2 linked regions of the Microbulbifer sp. A4B17 genome follow. The protein of the gene in region 2 interacts with the protein of the main gene of each other region in a pairwise test. Links are inferred from orthologs where the notes say so. Each region holds a gene or a part of one and is shown on either strand. Other genes may lie near its edges.

Evidence for each region. Proteins that work in one complex are often made in the same cells at the same time.
Region 1: the proteins of nth (region 2) and aceE interact in binary tests that used the Escherichia coli proteins (3 or more experiments, as listed by UniProt). The link is inferred for Microbulbifer sp. A4B17 from one-to-one orthologs.

What each region holds. Positions count from the first base shown.
Region 1 is NZ_CP029064.1:834,245-838,781, forward strand. Bases 739-4,000 are described here. They hold aceE (pyruvate dehydrogenase (acetyl-transferring), homodimeric type), read left to right. Parts: upstream 739-1,130; coding sequence 1,131-3,800; downstream 3,801-4,000. Other genes in these bases: aceF (dihydrolipoyllysine-residue acetyltransferase), read left to right, coding at 3,818-4,000. Also shown: BTJ40_RS03790 (marine proteobacterial sortase target protein), read left to right, coding at 1-102; BTJ40_RS03795 (class GN sortase), read left to right, coding at 105-683; more of aceF, read left to right, coding at 4,001-4,537. UniProt on the Escherichia coli protein: Component of the pyruvate dehydrogenase (PDH) complex, that catalyzes the overall conversion of pyruvate to acetyl-CoA and CO(2).
Region 2 is NZ_CP029064.1:3,611,100-3,615,204, reverse strand. What follows is about bases 921-3,750. They hold nth (endonuclease III), read right to left. Parts: upstream 2,755-3,750; coding sequence 2,086-2,754; downstream 921-2,085. Other genes in these bases: dapC (succinyldiaminopimelate transaminase), read right to left, coding at 2,829-3,750; BTJ40_RS15920 (ArsC family reductase), read right to left, coding at 1,739-2,083; dapD (2,3,4,5-tetrahydropyridine-2,6-dicarboxylate N-succinyltransferase), read right to left, coding at 921-1,717. Outside these bases: dapE (succinyl-diaminopimelate desuccinylase), read right to left, coding at 1-591; more of dapD, read right to left, coding at 686-920; more of dapC, read right to left, coding at 3,751-4,001; BTJ40_RS15905 ([protein-PII] uridylyltransferase), read right to left, coding at 4,033-4,105. UniProt on the Escherichia coli protein: DNA repair enzyme that has both DNA N-glycosylase activity and AP-lyase activity. The DNA N-glycosylase activity releases various damaged pyrimidines from DNA by cleaving the N-glycosidic bond, leaving an AP (apurinic/apyrimidinic) site.

The sequences.
Region 1 (4,537 bases), 2.8 Mb from region 2 along the record:
CGCAGCAACTTGACCCGAGCCCTGCGCTCCTTCCTGCGCAGGATTTTACCGGACCCCCGTCAATCCAGCGGCGCTAATCCTCTGCAACGGGGAGGTGTGTAAGCGTGGCTCGCTCACTGCTCTTTATGCTTTGCTTGGGAACGGGGTTGTGGCAGCTGGGTTCCGCCAGCTGGCTCCTGGCCAAGGCCGAATTGGCCCAAGTGTTGATTAATAGTGCTTGGGAAGAACAGCTACAGGGCGGGGCTCTGCAAAAGCCCTGGCCCTGGGCGGACACCTGGCCAGTGGCCAAGTTAAAGTTGGAAGGGCAGTCGCCATTAGTTGTTCTGGCGGGGGGGAGTGGGCAGGCGCTGGCCTTTGGACCCGGCCTCTTGTCTGGATCCGGCAGTCCCGGTGAGTCTCGCACTACAGTTATCGCCGCTCATCGAGATACTCACTTTGCGGGATTGGAGCATGTCGGGCGGGGTACCTCCATTTACCTGCAGGACAAGCGCGGACGCTGGCATACTTACCGGGTTGTGGAAATGCGGATTGTGGATAGTGAGCGCGAGCGCCTGCCCATCTTTGCCGAGCGCGGATTGTTGTTGGTGACCTGTTACCCATTCAACGCCCTGGCCGCTGGCGGCTCCCTGCGTTACTTGGTCTACGCTGAATATCAGCCCGGTGGGGAGCTGGTTCAGCTGTGACCAATATCTTTATTTGAGACTCGATTTTGTAGTTCGTTTTCTCAAAAAATCCACTAAATGTTCCGGTGAAACGGCCAAACGGCAAATAATTGTTTTGCTCTTTTGTTTTATTTGTTACTAACCGTCCTATCTGGAAAATTTTTTGTAGTAATACTACAATCCCTTCCGCTAACAACCGGGATGGGGTTTTGTCCGCCAGTCTGCGCGGGCCCCGGAACAGATAATCACAGTCAAACTAGGCACTTGCGGCAATCAATTGCGCCGCTTTCCTCTCCGTCATATTCGAGTAAAGATTCACAAACTTTGCATTTACGCCAACAAAGTTGGTGAATTGGCGGAACCAAGAAAAAAAGGAAGCTTTTTTTTGCCTGCGCTGTAGTTTGCCCGCGTACCGATTTTTGAGAAATAGACCGACTCGACGTCGCCTAATTCGCCGAGGAGCACTTGATGCACGAAGATACCGATAACCTCGAAACGCAGGAGTGGCTGGATGCGCTGCAAGCGGTTATCCGCTACAGCGGCAAAGAACGCGCAGCCTTCCTTCTGAAGCAGTTGTCTGACCGCGCTACCGATGTAGGCGTACAGCTGCCTGCGGCAATCACCACTCCCTATCGCAATACCATTCCGCCCAATGCGGAAAAGCGTATGCCTGGCGACCTGTTTATGGAGCGTCGAATTCGCTCCCTGATTCGCTGGAATGCCCTGGCGATGGTGGTACGTGCCAACCAGAATAATGATGGCCTCGGCGGCCATATCTCCAGCTTCTCCTCTGCGGCCACACTCTACGATGTGGGCTTCAACTACTTCTTCCGTGGTAATGAAGGCGAGGAACGCGGCGACCTGATTTTCTTCCAGGGCCACAGCGCACCGGGCATTTATGCCCGTTCCTACCTGGAAGGGCGTTTCGATGAAGAGCAGCTGGACAATTTCCGCCGCGAAGTGAACGGCAATGGCCTGTCTTCCTACCCGCATCCCTGGCTGATGCCGGAATACTGGCAGTTCCCCACAGTTTCCATGGGATTGGGGCCGATCCAGGCAATTTACCAGGCGCACATTATGCGCTACCTATCTGCCCGCGGCCTGTCCCCGCGCGGCGATCGCAAAGTGTGGGCTTTCCTTGGTGACGGTGAGTGTGACGAGCCGGAAACCCTGGGCGCAATCTCCCTGGCTGGCCGCGAGCAACTGGAAAACCTGGTGTTCGTGGTTAACTGTAACCTGCAGCGTCTGGACGGCCCGGTACGCGGCAACGGCAAGATCGTGCAGGAGCTGGAAGGCGTATTCCGCGGTGCCGGTTGGAATGTTGTCAAAGTACTCTGGGGTCGCCTATGGGATCCGCTGCTGGAGAAAGATGACAAGGGCCTGTTGCAGAAAGTCATGGACGAAGTGGTCGATGGCGAGATGCAGAACTTCAAGGCCAACGGCGGCGCTTATACCCGCGAGCATTTCTTCGGCAAATACCCGGAGTTGCTGGAGCTGGTTAAGGATATGTCCGACGATGAGATTATGAAGCTCAATCGCGGCGGCCACGACCCCTACAAAGTTTACGCAGCCTACGCGGCGGCAATGGCCCACAAAGGCCAGCCCACCGTGATCCTGGCCCAGACCGTTAAAGGTTACGGCTTGGGCTCCGCCGGTGAAGCGGCGATGGACACCCACTCTGTGAAGAAGCTGGATCTGGATTCCCTCAAGCGTTTCCGCGATCGCTTTGCCATTCCGCTCACCGATAAAGAGCTGGAAGAAGTTCCTTACTACCGCCCATCTCCGGACAGCCCGGAAATGAAATATATGGCGGAGCGCCGCAAGGCCCTGGGTGGTCCGGTTCCCCGTCGCCCGGTTGAGTGCCCGAAACTGGAAGTCCCCGACCTCGATGCGTTCAGCGCACTGACCAAGGGCTCCGGTGAGCGCGAAATCTCCACCACCATGGCATTTGTTCGCGCGATTGCTGCGTTGGTGAAAGACAAGAATATCGGCAAAAACATCGCGCCGATTGTTCCCGATGAAGCCCGTACCTTTGGTATGGAAGGTCTGTTCCGTCAGTTGGGTATCTATTCCTCCCAAGGGCAGCGTTACACCCCGGTGGATCACGGCCAGATCATGTATTACAAGGAAGATAAGAAAGGCCAGGTGCTGGAAGAGGGCATCAACGAAGCGGGTGCTATGTCCACCTGGATGGCGTTGGCCACGGCCTATAGCAACCACGGCGTGCCGATGGTGCCTTTCTATATCTACTACTCAATGTTCGGCTTCCAGCGTATCGGCGACCTGGCCTGGGCCGCTGGCGATATGCAGGCGCGCGGCTTCCTGATCGGCGCTACCGCCGGCCGTACCACCTTGAATGGTGAAGGTCTGCAGCACCAGGATGGCCACAGTCACGTACTGTCCTCCACTATCCCCAACTGCCGCAGCTATGATCCTGCCTATGGTTACGAGCTGGCAGTGGTTATGCAGCGCGGCTTGAAAGAAATGTACGAAGAGCAGAAGAACCTCTTCTACTACATCACCATCGAGAACGAGAACTACCTGCAGCCGGAAATGCCTCAGGGCGTGGAAGAGGGCATTATTCGCGGTATCTACAAGTTGCAGTCCAACGTCAAGAAAGGCGCTAAGGGCAAAGCGGCGAAGAAACATGTACAGCTGATTGGTGGCGGTACTATTTTGCGCGAAGTGCTGGCAGCGGCGGATATCCTCGCCGACCAGTTCGGTGTGACCTCCGATGTCTGGAGCCTCACCTCCGCTGTGGAATCGGCCCGTGAAGGCCAGGACGTGGCACGCTGGAATATGCTGCACCCGGAAGCCGAGCCGCGCAAAGCCTGGATCACTGAGCAGTTCGAAGGCAATACCTCCCCGGTTATCGCCTCCACCGACTACATCCGTTCCTATGTGGAGCCACTGCGCGAATTTATCGACGGTGAGCTGACCACCCTGGGTACCGATGGTTTCGGCCGCAGTGACAGCCGCGAGCAGCTGCGTCGCTTCTTCGAAGTGGATCGCAACTACGTGGTAATCGCTGCACTGAACGGCTTGGCCAAGCAGGGTGTTATTGATGCTAAAGAGGTTGCGGAAGCAATCGTGAAGCTCAATATCGACGCCGAAAAAGTTAACCCGCGCATCAGCTAAGAGAAGGCAGAACTCCTATGGCAAAACAAGTCATTAAAGTGCCTGATCTCGGCGGTGCCGATCAGGTGGATGTGATTGAAATTACGGTTGCCGTCGGTGATACCGTCGCGCAAGAGGATTCTCTGATTGTGGTGGAGGGCGATAAAGCCTCCATGGATGTGCCGGCCCCGGTGGCTGGTAAAATCCTCAGCATCAGCGTGCAAGAGGGCGATAAGGTCTCCGAAGGCGATGTGATTGGGGAGATCGAAACCGATGTGGCGGAAGCACCGGCAGAGGAGCCCGCTGCGGCCCCTGCCAAGCAAGAAGCTGCACCGGTTGCAGAGCCTGTGGCTGAAGCCCCTGCGGCAACGCCGAGCGGTGAGCCGAAAGAGGAAACGATCCAGATCCCGGATCTGGGTGGTGCCGATGCGGTTGATGTTATCGAGATCAGTGTGCAGCCCGGTGATGTAGTCGAAGAGGGCGACTCCCTGATTGTGGTGGAAGGTGATAAAGCCTCTATGGATGTGCCTTCCCCCAGCGCCGGTACCGTGGTTTCTATCGCGGTTAAAGAAGGCGATAAGGTTTCCACGGGTGACATCCTGGGCGTGTTGAAAGTAGTTGCCGCAGGCGCCGCCGCGCCCGCTGCAGCCCCTGCAGCGACAGCGCCTGCCGAGAGCGCGCCACAGCAGGCATCTGCGTCTGTTGAGCCCCCGGCAGTGCCGCAGAAAGACTATCAGCTGGAGCGCAACCTCACCGCA
Region 2 (4,105 bases):
GGCCACATGGCCCTGGGTGCCGAGAACTTTTAGTTCCAGGCCGAGCGAGCCCCTGCGCCCATTTTTGATGATATCGCCAACCCGTTCACTACTGGATGGTTCGCCGACGATACAGCAGTCAATCTTTTCCCCCTGCTCTTCGAGCCACTCGACAACCTTAACGGTGCCGTTTGTTGCCGGGCCCTCTTCGTCGCTGGTGATTAGAAATGCTATACGCCCGCTGTGGTCTGGGTGTGCCGCAACGAACTCCTCACAGGCAACCACCATGGCTGCCAGGGAACCCTTCATATCCGCCGCACCACGGCCATATAGAAAACCGTCGCGAATTTCAGGCTCGAAGGGGGGGCAGCTCCAGTTTTCTTCTGGGCCTGTGGGTACGACATCGGTGTGTCCGGCAAAGGCGAGTAGGGAGCCTTCACTAGAGCCATCGCGCACAGCCCAAAAATTATCGGTGTCACCTCTGCGCAATTTTGTTACCTGGAATCCTATTTTTTCCAGGCGCTGGATCATAAGGTCCATACACCCCGCATCTTCGGGGGTGACAGAGCGGCGGCGAATCAGGTCGAAAGCGAGTTGGAGAGTGGGAGTCACTAGGGCTTTCCTTGTATAGAGAGATGGGCCGCAAAGGGGCGGCTAAAGGGGTGGGGCGCAGCGGTGCGGAATTGAAGTTCCGCACCGTGCAATTTTAATTGCTGTGTAGAGCTTCATTGAGCTCGATAGCACTCTTGTTGGTGAGACATTCCACTGCACCATTAGTGGAGTTGCGGCGGAAAAGTAAATCGGATTTTCCGGCCAGATCTCTGGCCTTGATGTACTCTACCAGCTTGCCGCTGTCATCCAGCAGGGCGATTTTAGTTCCAGCTGTAATGTAGAGCCCAGCCTCGACAGTGCAGCGGTCGCCAAGGGGAATGCCGATACCGGCATTAGCGCCGAGCAGGCAGTTGTCGCCTACCGAGATAACGATATTTCCGCCACCGGAAAGTGTACCCATGGTAGAACTGCTGCCACCGAGATCAGAACCGGCGCCGACAAATACCCCGGCGGAAATACGGCCTTCAATCATGCCGGGTCCTTCGGTGCCAGCATTAAAGTTAACAAAGCCCTCGTGCATGATAGTGGTGCCTTCCCCCAGGTATGCGCCCAGGCGCACTCGAGCGGTGTGGGCGATACGAACTCCAGCTGGTACTACGTAATTGGTCATCTTGGGGAATTTATCCACGCAGGAGACATCCAGGTACTCACCTTTGAGTCTTGCATCCAGTTGTCGCTGCGGTAATTCCTCAAGATCAATGGCTCCCTGATTGGTCCAGGCGACATTAACCAGCTTGCCAAAAATACCGTCGAGTTTGGTCTCGTGGGGTTTTACCAGGCGGTGGGAGAGAAGATGTAGCTTCAGGTAGGCCTCGGGCACTGACTGCGGGGCTTCGTCAGTAGCCAAAATAACTACTGCGAGAGGTCTTTGGGAATTGGCGAACTGCTGCAGGATTTCCGCCTGGTCAGCGGCGCCTGCACTGTGAAGAGCATCGGCTAATTTCTGTAGCTGGGTGGAGTCCAGAGGCAGGCTGTGATTTCCCTCTGCCACGCCGAGAGTTTTAGTAACTGCGTTAGCGATTTCTGCGCTGGGTTTAAACAGGGGTTTGGGGTAGTAAACTTCCAGCCAGTCGCCCTTGCTGTTACAGGTGCCGACACCAAAACCGATGCTGTAAATATTGCTCATGGTGGTTATCTCCTAATTCGACTAGCTTTGCAGTTGTTCGAAGGTCGCCTCTTTAAAACCGAAAAGGGTTTCCTTTGAGGTGGTGGTGACCGGGCGTTTGATTAAGGTAGGGGTTGCACTGGCCAGATCTAAAGCGAGTGCATTGTCCATTTCGTTTTTCTGTTCATCGCTCAGTTCACGCCAGCTCGTTGAGCGGCGATTTAGGACCTCTTGCCAGCCAAATTTATCCAGCCATGCTTGTAGGGGGACATCTTCCATGCCGTCTACGCGAAAATCGTGAAAGCGATAATCGACTCCATTTTTCTCCAGCCATTTACGGGCTTTTTTTACGGTGTCACAGTTTTTAATGCCGTACAGAGTAATCACGGTTACGCCTTTTGGGTTTTCTTGGGGTTTTTACGGTTGGGGTAGCAGGTTGTGCAGATTTCACAGACGGTGCCATCGCAGCCCCGCGCAGAGCAGAACTCGCGACCGTAGAAAATAATCTGCAGGTGCAATTTATTCCACTTGTCTCTTGGGAACAGCCGCTTCAGGTCTTTTTCCGTCTGGGTGACATTTTTGCCATTCGTTAGGCCCCAGCGCTGGGCCAATCTGTGAATGTGGGTATCGACGGGAAACGCCGGGTGCCCAAAAGCCTGTGACATAACCACGCTCGCCGTCTTGTGTCCGACCCCGGGCAGGGTCTCCAGCGCGGCCATATTCTCGGGCACTTCGCCGTGGTATTCGTTGATCAGGATCTGCGAGAGCTTGCTGATGGCTTTGGATTTTTGCGGGGAGAGGCCACAGGGGCGAATGACTTTTTGGATCTCTTCTACCGGGACCTGCGCCATATCCGTGGGGTTGTCTGCCAGCTGCCAGAGCGCAGGGGTTATCTGGTTGACACGCTCATCGGTGCACTGAGCGGATAGGAGTACCGCAACCAACAGGGTATAGGAGTCTTTGTGATCGAGAGGAACGGGAGTTTCCGGGTAGAGTTCCTCCAGGCGCTGCAAAATATAAGTGACGCGCTCTTGTTTGAGTAGATTTTTTACTGCCATTGTTAAGATATGCCTGGGCGTGGGGTTCCTGTATGTTCTCGAATTGTCAGTTGTTCTTGAAGAGTGAGTTGGCCTTACCTGCAAAATGCCTTTATACGGTGCGCTGCGTCGATGCACTCTTGCAGTGTCGCTACCAGTGCCAGACGCACATACTCGCGACCGGGGTTCAAGCCGATGCTATCGCGGGCGAGAAATGCACCGGGAAGTACCGTGATATTTTGCGCCTCATAGAGTTCCCTGGCAAAACGCTCACCATCCCCGACCTTGGGCCATAGATAAAAGCTTGCCTGTGGCTGTTGTACCTCTAGGCAGCCGTCGAGAATTTCGAGAACTGAAGAAAACTTTTCACTGTAAAGCGCGCGATTCTGGCGGACGTGTTCCTCATCCTGCCAGGCTGCGATCGAAGCATATTGATTGGGCAGCGGCATGGCGCAGCCGTGGTAAGTTCGATAGAGCAAAAACTTTTGCAGCAGATCGGCATCACCGGCGACGAAGCCCGAGCGAAGCCCGGGTAAGTTCGAGCGCTTTGATAGGCTGTGGAATACTACACAGCGGCGAAAGTCTGTTCGCCCCATTTCCTCGCAGGCCTGTAATAATCCTACCGGCGGTGATGACTCGTCAAAATACAGCTCCGAATAACATTCATCGGAGGCGATGGTGAAATCGTAGCGGTCTGCCTTCTCTATCAGCTGTTTAAAATCTTCAGCTTCGAGAAGAGCGCCGGTGGGGTTGCCGGGAGAGCAGAGGTAAAGCAATTCGCATTGCTGCCAAACCGATTCCGGCACCGAGGTGAAATCTGGTTTGAATTGGTTTTCTGCTACACAGTTAATAAAGTGCGGCTGCGCCCCGGCGAGAAGGGCCGCGCCCTCATAGATCTGGTAGAAGGGATTGGGCATCAGGACTTTGCTGCCTGCGGAAACGGTCGCCTGGGCGAATGCAAAAAGTGCTTCCCGGGTCCCGTTCACCGGCAGCACCTGGCTATCTGCGCTCACATTGGATAGCTGAAAACGCTGGCTCAGCCAATTGGCGATCGCCTGCCGCAGGGGCTCTATTCCCTTGGTCAGTGGGTAGGCGGCAAGCTTGTCCAGGTGTCGAACAAGCTCTGCACTGACAAACTCCGGTGGCGCATGCTTGGGCTCACCGATGGACAGTGCAATATGCGGCTTGTCCGCCGCTTGGAGGCCCTCTTTCAGGGCTTGCAGCTTGGTAAATGGATAGGGCTGCAGCTGTTCCAGATTTGGGTTCATGGTCGTGAGCGGGCCTCGGGCGTTTTTTCGGTTAGGCGTCTTGGTTGTTCAGTTCCAGGCAAATGGCTTTTTCCAGTGCGCCGTTGGCCTCGATGTCGGTAAGT